2 regions of the Kitasatospora sp. NA04385 genome follow, and region 2 is predicted to be linked to the other one. Evidence: predicted binding sites of a transcription regulator. Region 2 holds the regulator's gene; the other holds the start of a gene.
What was found. Region 2 encodes HspR, which represses chaperone genes until heat shock. Its sites were predicted from a motif close to TTGAGNNNNNNNNNCTCAA; they were not measured.

Region 1 (6,630 bases), 1.1 Mb from region 2:
GGCGGTGGTCGGCGTCGGGGTGACCTTCCTCGCGGTGGCGCACACCCCGCGCTTCGGCCGCCCCATCCCTGCCGAGACGTGAGCGGCCGACGGCCCGGTGCGCGGGCGCGGGGGGCGCGGGGGCGGGGTCAGACCCGCTCGGGCTCCCGCCCCGGCTCCTGGTCCTGCCCCTGGGTGATCCGGTCGGAGAACTGGGTGAACACGAAGCGGTTCATCGCCCAGTAGCGGAACACCATCGCCACCAGGGTGCCGATGATGATGCCGCTGGCGAAGTCGGCGATCTCCTGGGTCAGGTGGCTGACGTCCGGCTCGCGCAGGTCGAACACGTACCGGGAGGCCACCAGCGGCAGGTCGTTCACGCCCACCGCCAGGGCGCTGACCACGAAGAACCCGGCCGCCTCGCGCTTGCGCCCCGCCGCGCGGAACGACCACTGCCGGTTCATCACGTACGAGACCAGCGTGGTGATCACCGTCGCGATGGTGAGCGCCAGGACCGGCTTGCTCTCCAGCACGGACATCTTCAGGGCGAAGTTGATCAGCATGGTGAGGACGAAGCAGGTTCCTCCGACCACGAGGAACTTCACCAGCTTGCGGTGCTTGACCAGGAACGGACGGTAGCGCTCCGGAATGGCGGTCAGCGCGCGCTGCGTAGGGGACGGCATGCGGGAAGTGTCCCACGGGCGCGTTTCGGCAACCACCAGGGGCCTCGGAAGTACGCGTACTCCCGGGGCCCCCGCGGTCGCCCGCGCCGGTCAGGCCGCCGCCACCAGCACCTCCGCCGGCTCCAGGGCCAGCGCCAGCACCTCGCGGACGTCCGACACCGGGTGGACCGCCAGGCGCTCCAGCACCTCGGCGGGGACGTCGTCCAGGTCCGCCTCGTTGCGCTTGGGGATGACCACCGTGGTGATCCCGGCCCGGTCCGCGGCCAGCAGCTTCTGCTTCACCCCGCCGATCGGCAGCACCCGGCCGGTCAGCGACACCTCGCCGGTCATCGCCACGTCGGTGCGCACCCGGCGGCCGGACAGCAGCGAGGCCAGCGCCGTGGTCATGGTGACGCCCGCGCTCGGGCCGTCCTTCGGCACCGCGCCGGCCGGCACGTGCAGGTGGATGCCCCGCTCGCGCAGCCCGGTCACCGGCAGCTCCAGCTCCGCGCCGCGCGAGCGCAGGTAGGAGAGCGCGATGTGCGCCGACTCCTTCATCACGTCGCCCAACTGGCCGGTCAGGGTCAGCCCGGTCGAGCCGGTCTCGGCGTCCGCCAGCGAGGCCTCGATGTAGAGGACGTCGCCGCCGGCCCCGGTGACCGCCAGGCCGGTGGCCACGCCCGGCACCGCGGTGCGCCGCTCGGCCGGCTCCTGCGCCGCCTCCGGCACGTGGTGCGGCCGGCCCAGCAGCGCCCGCAGGTCGTCCGCGCCGATCGCGGCGGGCAGCTCGCGCTCGCCCAGCTCGGTCTGCGCGGCGACCTTGCGCAGGATGCGCGCGATCGACCGCTCCAGGTTCCGGACGCCCGCCTCCCGGGTGTACTCGGCGGCCAGCCTGCGCAGCGCCGCCTCGTCCACCGCCAGCTCGTCCGCGCCCAGGCCGGCCTTGGCGAGCTGGCGCGGCAGCAGGTGGTCGCGGGCGATGGCGACCTTCTCGTCCTCGGTGTAGCCGTCCAGGCGGACCAGGTCCATCCGGTCCAGCAGCGGCTCCGGGATGGCCTCCAGCACGTTGGCGGTGGCCAGGAACACCACGTCCGAGAGGTCGAGCTCGACCTCCAGGTAGTGGTCCCGGAAGGTGTGGTTCTGCGCCGGGTCCAGCACCTCCAGCAGGGCCGCCGCCGGGTCGCCCCGGTAGTCCGAGCCGACCTTGTCGATCTCGTCCAGCAGCACCACCGGGTTCATCGTCCCGGCCTCCTTGACCGCCCGGACGATCCGGCCGGGGATCGAGCCCACGTACGTCCTGCGGTGGCCGCGGATCTCCGCCTCGTCCCGCACGCCGCCGAGTGCGACCCGGACGAAGGAGCGGCCCATCGCCTTCGCGACGGACTCGCCGAGCGAGGTCTTGCCCACCCCGGGCGGGCCGACCAGCGCCAGCACCGCTCCCCCTCGACGCCCGCCGATCTGGCCCAGCCCCTGGTCGGCCCGGCGCTTGCGCACCGCCAGGTACTCGACGATCCGGTCCTTCACGTCCGCCAGCCCGGTGTGGTCCGCGTCCAGCACGGCGCGGGCCCCGGCGATGTCGTACGCGTCCTCGGAGCGCTCGTTCCAGGGCAGCTCCAGGACGGTGTCCAGCCAGGTGCGGATCCACGAGCCCTCGGGCGACTGGTCGCTGGCGCGCTCCAGCTTGTCGACCTCCTTGAGCGCGGCCTCGCGCACCTTCTCCGGCAGCGCGGCGGCCTCGACCCGGGCCCGGTAGTCCTCCTCCTCCGTGTCGGCCTCGCCGTTCAGCTCGGCCAGCTCCTTGCGCACCGCCTCCAGCTGGCGGCGCAGCAGGAACTCCTTCTGCTGCTTGGCCACGCCCTCCTCGACGTCCTTGCGGATGGTGTCGTTGACCTCCTCCTCCGCGAGGTGCGCGCGCAGCAGGCCCAGTGCGTACTCCAGCCGGGCCGGGCGGTCCGCCTCCAGCAGCACCTTCAGCTTCTGCTCGGCGGTCGCGAACGGCGCGTAGCCGATGTTGTCGGCCAGCTCGCCGACGTCCTCGATCGCGGCCACCCGGTCGACGATCTGCCAGGCCCCGCGGCGGCGCAGCCACTGGGTGGACAGCGCCTTGTACTCCTTGACCAGCTCGGCGGCCCGGCCGGCGACCGGCAGCCCCTGGTCCGACTCCTTGAACGGCGTGGTCTCCACCCAGAGCGCGGCCCCGGGCCCGGTCGTCCCGGCCCCGATCCGCACCCGTCGGACGGCCCGGACCAGCGCCGCCGGGTCCCCGTCGGCCAGCCGGCCCACCTGCTCGACCGTCGCCAGCGCGCCCACCGCCGCGTACGACCCGTCCAGCCGCGGCACCAGCAGCACCTGCGGCTTCCCCCCGGCGTTCCCGGCCCGGGCCGCCTCCACGGCGGCCCGCACCTCGGGATCCGAGAGTTCCAGCGGAACCACCATGCCGGGGAGCACCACCTCGTCGTCGAGCGGCAGCACAGGCAGAGTGAGTGGAACGGACGTCGATGCCATGATCTCTCCCCAGTCAGTGAAGTTGAGCTGACCTGACTAAGGTTCGGCGATCGCCGATTGTTCCCCGCCCCGCGTTCACCCCGAGTGAACACGTCCCGGGCCCTTGGGGCGGGGGGGGAAGAAGAGGAGAAGAGGAGAGGAGAGGGGCTAGCCCTCGGTGGGGGCGACCCGGCTGCGGGCGCGGGCCCGGACCGGGGCCCGCCGGGGCCCGCGCGGGCCGCGGCCGCGCAGCAGCGGCCACAGGGCGACGCCCACCGCCAGCGCGGCGGGGTGGCCGACCGAGGTGACCAGGTCGGGGTCGCTGACCACCTGGTGGCCGATCAGCGCGAGCCCCGCCCCGAGGGCGACCCGGCGCCCCAGCGGGCCGAGGAGCCCGGCGAGCGCGCCCAGCGAGGCGAGCACCCCGTACGAGACGCCGATGTCCATCGCGTCCAGCAGGCCGGTCTCGGCCCGGTCGGTGGCCACCGCGGCGACCACGACGGTCTGCGAGAGCAGGGTCGCGACGACGTGCCCGGCCGCGAAGACGCCGAGGGCACGAAGTCCGCCGATGCGTCGTTCCAAGGGTGCGACGGTGAGGGCGAAGGCCCAGAAGTAGGGCATCCAGACCGGTCCGGCGACCCAGAGGCCGCTGCCGACGAGGGAGAGCGCGGGGTGGGCGAGCAGGTTGTGCGCGTCGGTGGAGGAGAGGGCCTGGAGCCGGTGCACCGTCTCCGGGTCGCCGAAGCGGGCGTAGAGCGTGGTGCCGAGCAGCAGCGCGAGGTAACCGAGTGCGAACGGGTTGGCCCGCGGGGTGGGTACCGCCCGCAGCCCGGGCCTGATCAGTCGTCGTCGCAGCTCCGCGCTGGTCATGGTGCCTCCCGAACGCCTCGTCCCGCCCACCATAAGGGGGGCGGGTGAGAGGTGTCTGAGGAACTTCTGTGAAGGCCCCTACCCGAGCACGTGCCGCTCGCACACGTACCGTTACAGCTCGCAAGTGCTCCGGGTAAGGTATCGGCCCGTGCCCGTCCGAACGGGGACCTGCCAAACCTGATGCGTCCGCCGGCGGGGCACCCACGACGGAACAGCACGACGGAAACAAGACGACTACGAGCGGAGCCCGCCGTCCCCCGACGGTCGGCCCGCGAGCCCTGGGGGCGGTGGCGTGACCGTGACAGAGATGCAGCAAGAGACGATCAGCAGTGGACCGGTGGGCACCCAGCGACGGGTGCTCGTCGTGGAGGACGAGCCGACCATCGCGGAGTCGATCGCGGCCCGGCTGGGAGCCGAGGGCTTCAAGGTGGCGGTGGCCCACGACGGCCCCGGCGCGGTGGACGGGTTCCACACCTGGCAGCCGGACCTGGTGGTGCTGGACATCATGCTGCCGGGCTTCGACGGCCTGGAGGTGTGCCGCCGGATCCAGGCGCAGCGCCCGGTGCCGGTGCTGATGCTGACTGCCCGGGACGACGAGACGGACCTGCTGGTGGGTCTGGGCGTCGGCGCGGACGACTACATGACCAAGCCGTTCTCGATGCGCGAGCTGGCGGCCCGGGTGAACGTGCTGCTGCGCCGGGTGGAGCGCGCCCAGCAGGCGGCCCGGACACCGGCGCTGGGCAGCCTGCGCTTCGGTGAACTGGAGATCGACCACGTGCAGCGCCGGGTCCGGCTGGGCTCGGGCGACGTGCACCTGACGCCGACCGAGTTCGACCTGCTGGCCTGCCTGGCCGCGCAGCCGCGCGCGGTGCTGACCCGCGAGCAGCTGCTGGCCGAGGTGTGGGACTGGACCGACGCGTCCGGCACCCGCACGGTGGACAGCCACGTGAAGGCGCTGCGCCGGAAGATCGGGGCGAGCTGGATCCGCACGGTGCACGGCGTCGGGTACGCGCTGGAGGCCCCGCTCTCCTGACCGGTCGCCGCCGGTCCGGGCCCCGCGCGGGCTCCGCTCGGCGGCCCGGCCCCCTTCGCCGGGACCTCACCGGCAGCCCACCGGGACGAGTCGCCGGGACGACTCACCGAGGACCAGTCGCAGGGACACCATGACCTTTCCGCAGCAACGCAACGGGGAAGCCGAGCCGGCTTCCCCCCGGCCCCCGCTCGCGCGCCCCCCGCTCGCGGTGCGCGCCGCGCGCCGGGTGTGGGCGGACATCCGCCCCTTCGACCCGGTCCGCTCGATCAAGGGCAAGCTGGCCCTGCTGGTGGTCGTCTCGGTGGTGCTGGCCACCGGGATGGTGGTGGTGGCGATCCGGTCGGAGACCCAGATCCGGATCATCATGATCTTCTCGCTGATCGCCTCGCTGCTGTTCATGCAGTTCCTGGCGAACGGCCTGACCGCGCCGCTGCGCGACATGACGGCGGCGGCCCGGTCGATGGCGGAGGGCGACTACAGCGGCCGGGTCGAGGTGTCCTCGCGGGACGAGATCGGCGAGCTGGCCGACACCTTCAACCGGATGGCGGGCGACCTGGAGGCCGCCGACCGGCACCGCCGCGAGCTGATCGCGAACGTCTCGCACGAGCTGCGCACCCCGATCGCGGCGCTGCGCGGCCTGCTGGAGAACGTGGTGGACGGCGTGGTGAAGCCGGACCCGAAGAACCTGGGCACCGCGCTGGAGCAGACCGAGCGGCTGGGCCGGCTGGTCACCCACCTGCTGGACCTGTCGAAGCTGGACGACGGCGTCGTCCCGCTGGACTCCCACCCGTTCCGGGTCGGCCCGTTCCTGGACGGGGTGCTGCGCGGGGTGACGGTGGACGGCGCGACGGCCGGCGGCGCGTACGACCGGCGCGGGGACGTCCGGCTGGCGCTGGACGTGCGGCCGCCGGACCTGACGGCGGTGGCGGACGCGGAGCGGCTGCACCAGGTGGTGGCCAACCTGGTGGACAACGCCTGCAAGCACTCGCCGGCCGGCGGCACCGTGACGGTGCGGGCCCGGGCGGCGGAGGGCGGCGGGCTGCTGCTGGAGGTCGAGGACCAGGGCCCGGGCATCCCGGCGGAGGACCGCGAGCGGGTCTTCGAGCGGTTCGGCCGCAGCGGTTCGCCGACCGCGCTGGGGCCGGGCAGCGACGGCGGGACGGGGCTGGGGCTGGCGATCGCACGCTGGGCGGTGGACCTGCACGGCGGCCGGATCCGGGTGGCGGAGGCGGCGGCGGGCTGCCGGATCGAGGTCACCCTCCCGGGTGAGTCGCCGGTGCCCGCCTGAGACTGTGGCGGAATCGGTACAAACCGGGGCCGGGCTGCTCGGCCGGGGTGCGCGGCCGGAGCCGCCAAGTGGTCCAGACCACTGGTTCGTCCGATTTTACGCCGGTATGACCACGACCGATCTGGGGGCGAGTTCCCCGATTTCCGGCATTCCTAACGCACGGATCCAGCCAAAAACCCGCCGGGCAATGTGATCTGGGCGACGCCTGACCATCGGGGACTGCGCGATCACTGGTCGGAGGCGTAGCCTTAATCCCCGCTGTCCACCATCCCAAAAGGAAGCGGAAGAGGGCGGTTGCCCCGTGTCGCCACACC
Region 2 (6,630 bases):
CGCCGGCATCCAGCTGTCCGAGATCGACCACGTGGTCCTGGTCGGCGGCTCGACCCGCATGCCGGCCGTCGCCGAGCTCGTCAAGGAGCTGACCGGCGGCAAGGACGCCAACAAGGGCGTCAACCCGGACGAGGTCGTCGCCATCGGCGCCTCGCTCCAGGCCGGTGTCCTCAAGGGCGAGGTCAAGGACGTCCTGCTGCTCGACGTCACCCCGCTGTCCCTCGGCATCGAGACCAAGGGCGGCATCATGACCAAGCTGATCGAGCGCAACACCACGATCCCGACCAAGCGCTCGGAGATCTTCACCACCGCCGAGGACAACCAGCCCTCCGTCCAGATCCAGGTCTACCAGGGCGAGCGCGAGATCGCGGCGTACAACAAGAAGCTCGGCATGTTCGAGCTGACCGGCCTGCCGCCGGCCCCCCGCGGCCTGCCGCAGATCGAGGTCACCTTCGACATCGACGCCAACGGCATCATGCACGTGGCCGCGAAGGACCTCGGCACCGGCAAGGAGCAGAAGATGACCGTCACCGGCGGCTCCTCGCTGCCGAAGGACGAGGTCAACCGCATGCGCGAGGAGGCCGAGCGCTACGCGGAGGAGGACACCAAGCGCCGCGAGGCCGTCGAGACCCGCAACCAGGGCGAGCAGCTCGTCTACTCGACCGAGAAGTTCATCGCGGACAACGCGGACAAGCTCCCGGCCGACGTCAAGACCGAGGTCGAGACCGCCATCGGCGAGCTCAAGGAGACCCTCAAGGGCGAGGACATCGCGGCCATCCGCACCGCCACCGAGAAGGTCTCCACCACCGCCCAGAAGCTCGGCGCGGCGCTGTACGCGCAGGCCGACGGCGCGGGCGCGGCGGCCGGTGCGGCCGGGGCCGGCGAGGCGGGCGCCAAGGACGACGACGTGGTGGACGCCGAGATCGTCGACGACGAGAAGCCCAAGGGCGGTGCGGCATGACGGAGAAGCCGCAGGGCGAGCAGCCCGGCGACGACTCCGCCGCCGAGGAGGCCGTGCTCAAGGCAGCCGAGGAGGCCGTCGCGGGCGCCGGTGCCGACGAGCTGGCCGCCGCCAAGCGCGAGGCCGGCGAGCGCACCGCCGACCTGCAGCGGCTCCAGGCCGAGTACCAGAACTACCGCAAGCGGGTCGAGCGGGACCGGTCCACCGTCCGCGAGATCGCCGTCTCCAACATCCTGGAGTCGCTGGTCCCGGTGCTGGACGACATCGGCCGGGCCCGCGAGCACGGCGAGGTGACGGGCGGCTTCAAGTCGGTCGCCGAGTCGCTGGAGACGGTCGTCGCCAAGCTCGGGCTGCAGCAGTTCGGCAAGGAGGGCGAGCCCTTCGACCCGACCATCCACGAGGCGCTGATGCACAGCTACTCGTCGGACGTGACGGAGGACACCTGCGTGCAGATCCTCCAGCCCGGGTACCGGATCGGCGAGCGGATCATCCGCCCGGCGATGGTCGCGGTCGCGGAGCCCCAGCCGGGCACCCAGACCACCGGCGAGCCGGACGACGACAAGGCTGACGGTTCGTCCGACAGCTGAGTAGAGTCCCCGTGCGCTGCGGAGTCGTACGTCGTCCAGTACGGCGGCCGGCTCCGCAGCGCCGTATCGAGGCGCCGCGCCGCGGCGCCGCTTCGCAACAGAACTTCGGGATTCCGGGAGGTGGCGGTCAAAGGCCATGAGCGCTAAGGACTACGTGGAGAAGGACTACTACAAGGTCCTCGGCGTGCCCAAGGACGCCACCGCCGCAGAGATCAAGAAGACCTACCGCAAGCTGGCCCGCGAGTTCCACCCGGACGCGAACAAGGGTGACACCAAGGCCGAGGAGCGGTTCAAGGACATCTCCGAGGCGTACGACGTGCTCTCCGACGAGAAGCGCCGCAAGGAGTACGACGAGGCCCGCTCGCTGTTCGCGGGCGGCGGCTTCCGCCCCGGCGGGGCGGGCGCGGCCGGCGGCTTCGACTTCGGGGACCTGTTCAACGGCGGGGGCGGCGGCAGCGGCGGCGGCATCGGCGACGTGTTCGGCGGCCTGTTCAACCGCGGCGGCCGACAGACCGCCCAGCCGCGCCGCGGGGCGGACGTCGAGACCGAGGTCACGCTGAACTTCGAGGAGGCCGTGGACGGCGCGACCGTGCCGCTGCGGATGACCTCCCAGGCCGCCTGCCGCGCCTGCGCCGGGACGGGCGCCAAGGCCGGCACCACCCCGCGGGTCTGTCCGACCTGCGTCGGCGCCGGCACCGTCAGCCGCGGCCAGGGCGCCTTCGCCCTCTCCGAGCCCTGCCGGGACTGCAAGGGCCGCGGCATGATCGTCGACGACCCGTGCACCGTCTGCCACGGCAGCGGCCGGGCCTCCTCGGCCCGCACCATGCAGGTCCGCATCCCGGCCGGGGTGCAGGACGGCCAGCGGATCAGGCTCAAGGGCAAGGGCGCCCAGGGCGAGCGCGGCGGCCAGCCCGGGGACCTCTACGTCACCGTGCACGTCGACCCGCACCCGGTGTTCGGACGCAAGGGCGACAACCTCACGGTCACGGTGCCGGTGAGCTTCCCCGAAGCCGCGCTCGGCGGCACCATCGAGGTGCCGACCCTGAACGGCCCGGCCGTGAAGCTCAAGCTGCCCCCCGGCAGCGCCAACGGCCTGACCATGCGGGCCCGCGGCAAGGGCGCCACCCGCAAAGACGGCACCCGCGGCGACCTGCTGGTCACCGTGGAGGTCACGGTGCCCACGCACGTCACCGGAGACGCGCTGACGGCACTGGAGCAGTACCGCGAGGCCACCGCCTCGGACGACCCGCGAGCCGCCCTGTTCAAGGCGGCGGAGGGAGCGTGAGATCCCGATGAGTCCCCACTCCGACAGTAGCCACGGCCCCGACGGCACCGGCCGGATCGGCCCCGGCCCCGGTCTCGGCGAGGGCCTGCCCGGCGGCGGCCGCCCCCGCGCCGCCGCCCCGCCGTACGTCCTCACCGAGGACACCCCGGTCTACGTCATCTCCGTCGCCGCCGAACTCTCCGGCCTGCACCCGCAGACCCTCCGCCAGTACGACCGCCTCGGCCTGGTCAGCCCCGACCGCACGGCCGGCCGCGGCCGCCGCTACTCCGCCCGGGACATCCAGCAGCTGCGCGAGGTCCAGCGCCTCTCCCAGGACGAGGGCATCAACCTGGCCGGTATCAAGCGCATCATCGAACTGGAGAACCAGGTCGCCGCCCTCCAGTCCCGCGTCGCCGAACTCGTCGACGCCCTGGAGGGCGCCGCCGCCACCCTCCAGCAGCGCGAGGCCGCCGTCCACGCCTCCTACCGCCGCGACCTGGTCCCCTACCAGCAGGTCCAGCAGTCCAGCGCACTGGTGGTGTGGCGGCCCAAGCGCTGAGCACCATCGGCACGACGCCGCCGGTACCTCCCGTTCGGGGGGTGCCGGCGACTCTCCGTTCCGTGAGAGAGTGCCAGCGAGCACCAGCTGGCAGGACCAGCCAGAGTAGAAAATAATCCGGCTCGGGCATCCGACTCCGGCCTAAACTCAGTCAGATGCCCGGAGCCCGTGGGGTGAACTGACAGGCCAGCGACAAGGGGTGAGGATGAGCGCGCGTGATCTCCCTGGCACGGCCTACGGTTCGAACAGCTTGTCCGCCGAAGCCCATGCGCTCTACCTCCGGATCATCAAAGATCTCGGCGGCACCGTCAAAATCGACTCGGAAATATCCGGCGCCGCACTCGACGAACTGGTTTCGCTGGGCCTGCTCGTCCACGACACCGATCACGCCGGAAATCTCGTCGCAATCGACCCCTCACAGTTGGCATCCACGCTGAGCATCCGCTGGCAACGCCAAGCATTGGACCTGCTGTCCCGCGCAGTTTCCATTCCGTCCGAACTCACCGAGCTCGCCGATGCGTTTCACTCACCAGAGCAGAGCGGCGGTGCCATCGAATACGTCCGCGGACAGGCGCTCATAAACCAGCGTCTGCAGCAGATCACTGCGGCGGGAATCACCGAGGCAGTGGCGATGCAACCCGGGGGGCCTCGCCCTCCCGAACTGCTTGCCGGGAGCCTGGAAGGCGATCTGAAATCCGTCCGCCGCGGCACGGCCATGCGAACGATCTACCACGCAAGCACCCGTTACCACCAGTCGACCCGCGACTACGTGGCGACCCTATCAGCAGAAGGCTGGCAGTTCCGCACCCTCGACGAGCCCTATACCCGGCTGATCATCATAGATCGAAAGGTCGCCGTCCTGCCGTCGGTCGAGGACATCAACAACTTCGCCACCTTCATCCATGACCAATCAGTGGTCAACTTCCTGCAGGAAGAAGTATTTGAGCGGAATTGGACCCGCGCGCTAGATTTCGACGGAGAGCGGAACGTCCCACAGGAAGTGGTTTCGCGACTCAGGCAGACAATTGTGGACCTACTCCTCGCGGGAACCAACCACCGCGTCATCGCCCGCCGCCTGGGAATCAGCGAGAGGACGCTCGCCAGGCACCTGGCGGAGATGCGAGAGGACTACAATGTCGACTCGCTCTTCCAACTGGGCTACGCCCTGGGCCGATCCGCAACGAGCACAACCGAAATCGCCGAAGAGTGACAAGGATCGACCACAGCGAGGTGCGGAGGCCCGGCATTTTCTACGCCCACAGGGAGAAAACGCCCCCGTCCAGGCACAGCACCCGCGCTCAGAACCGATCCCATCAACCCCAGTTAAGATCCAATGCGGCCAGAGTGACCGATCGATCCGCCTGGCCCGCCTGGCCCGCCTGATTCGCCCGGTCCGAAGCTGCGTCCTGGCTGAAGACCAGCGCTCCGAGCACCACCGCAACGCCACAGGCCACCGGAAGTACCGCCTTCAGGACAATCCGGCGCATGCGCGACATTATGCCCACCCCTAATTCCCCTCTCGATACAAATCCGACACCGGGCACCAAACTACCGTGCGAAGGTACCGCAAGCGTTACGCCATGTCACCCCTGGGCGCGGGGAAGGCTGTCATCTCTCTGCCAGGCGTCCAGATGACACCTCTCGAACCTGGACGAGGGGTCGCGCCGCGATGGACGATCAGTTCGCTCTCGATTGGGCTCGACAGGCTCACCACACTTGCCGATGCTCATTCAAATAGACGATCAACGCGTCACAACAGTCCGCTGAGCAGCCATTGTCCGATCCGCCTGCCAGTCCTAGCTCCCTTTGGCAGGCAAATCACCCGGAGTCGACATGAGTGAGCACCACCTGCAGCACCGCGCCGAAGGGCGTCGCGCACGGGTCTTCCTGGCCGCGCCGCTGATGCGGCTGACCGGGCCGGCGGACAGTGTGGTGACGTTGGCGAGCCGGACTCGGCTGACCACGTTGCGAAGCACGCTGCTGGACAGCGGGGCGGCGGTGTACAGCGCGCACCACAGTGACGCGTGGACGGTGGCGGGGCGGGCGCCGGAGCAGCGGGTGCCCTCCGACTTCCGGGCGATGCAGAGCGCGGACCTGGTGTTCGCCTACGTGGGCGCGCCGCTGTCGGCCGGGGTGAGCCTGGAGCTCGGCTGGGCGTCGGCGCTGCGCAAGCCGATCGTGCTGCTGGTGGACGAGGCGATCACGCACAACCCGCTGATCGCGACCATCGAGCAGGTCTCGCCGGTGCTGCCGCTGGTGTTCGACGACACCTGGTCGCAGGAGGCGCTGCACCACACCGTGGAGACCGCGCTGGACTGGGCCGGGATGGCGCTGTCGCTGCGCGGCGGCTTCTGGACCGCGCCCGGCGAGCAGTTCCCGCGTCCGCGCCGCGAGCACGCCCCGTACGGCTTCTGGTCCCCGGAGATCGCCACCGGCTGACCGCGGGTCAGTCGTCGGCGTCCCCCGCACGCGGTTCCCCGGCTCCCCGCATCTGCCAGCCCAGCTGGAACAGGGTCTCCGCGTCGTGGAGTTCGCGCAGCCGCGAGATGTGCGCGGCGACGGTGCGCTCACCGAGGCCCAACCGGGAGGCGATGGTCTTCTGGGTCAGGCCCTGGGCGAGCAGCCGGCCCACCTGCTCGTGGACCGGGACCACGCTCTCGCCCTCGTGCTCGGCGGAGCGCCACTGGATCCGCTCGGCCCGCTCCCAGTCCCGCTCGAAGGCGGCGACCAGGAACGAGACCACCGCCGGATCCTCGATGAACGCGGCACTCGAATGGTCGGCCGACGCCGGAACGACGGCGATCCGGCGGTCGAAGATCAACATTCTGCTGAAGGGTTCGCTCAAGGTGCGGAACCGGCCTCCCCAGCCGGTGACCCTCTCCGCCCAGCGAACCGTCGTCTCGTCCAGCAGCGCGGTCGGCTCGTAGACGGTGCGGATGCTCGCACCCCGCTCCAGGAAGCGGCGGGTGCGCTCCGGCGACTCCTCCAGCAGGTCCGCCGGCCCGGCCCCGCCCGGGTGCAGGGACAGCTCCTCCTCGTACGCCTCGCTCGCCAACTGCTGGACGCGGTGCCGGATCTGCTCGGTCCGGTCGACGTGCTGCACCACGCTGGAGCGGTCGGCCCGGCGCGGCGTCGCGTCGTAGGCGTGGGTGAGGTCCTCCAGCAGCGTCGGCATCTCCTCGGCGCGCAGCAGCATCCGGGTGCCCTCGGCGCGCAGCTCGGCACTGATCCGGTCGCTGACCGCGCGCGGGTTGACCGC

Region 1: the regulator HspR is predicted to act here: its motif matches at 3,169-3,187, upstream of lon (endopeptidase La).

Annotation. Positions count from the first base shown of each region.
Region 1 is NZ_CP054919.1:5,097,172-5,103,801, reverse strand. Features, by position in the region: gene HUT16_RS22865 (ABC transporter permease) at 1-82, shown strand, start outside; gene HUT16_RS22860 (GtrA family protein) at 129-662, opposite strand; gene lon (endopeptidase La) at 753-3,146, opposite strand; gene HUT16_RS22850 (rhomboid-like protein) at 3,294-3,995, opposite strand; gene HUT16_RS22845 (response regulator transcription factor) at 4,303-5,028, shown strand; gene HUT16_RS22840 (cell wall metabolism sensor histidine kinase WalK) at 5,159-6,316, shown strand; partial or broken gene HUT16_RS22835 (multifunctional oxoglutarate decarboxylase/oxoglutarate dehydrogenase thiamine pyrophosphate-binding subunit/dihydrolipoyllysine-residue succinyltransferase subunit) at 6,618-6,630, shown strand, end outside.
Region 2 is NZ_CP054919.1:3,976,752-3,983,381, forward strand. Features, by position in the region: gene dnaK (molecular chaperone DnaK) at 1-961, shown strand, start outside; gene grpE (nucleotide exchange factor GrpE) at 958-1,548, shown strand; gene dnaJ (molecular chaperone DnaJ) at 1,685-2,833, shown strand; gene HUT16_RS17780 (heat shock protein transcriptional repressor HspR) at 2,841-3,371, shown strand; gene HUT16_RS17785 (helix-turn-helix domain-containing protein) at 3,577-4,581, shown strand; gene HUT16_RS17790 (hypothetical protein) at 4,685-4,858, opposite strand; gene HUT16_RS17795 (hypothetical protein) at 5,205-5,810, shown strand; gene HUT16_RS17800 (LuxR C-terminal-related transcriptional regulator) at 5,818-6,630, opposite strand, start outside.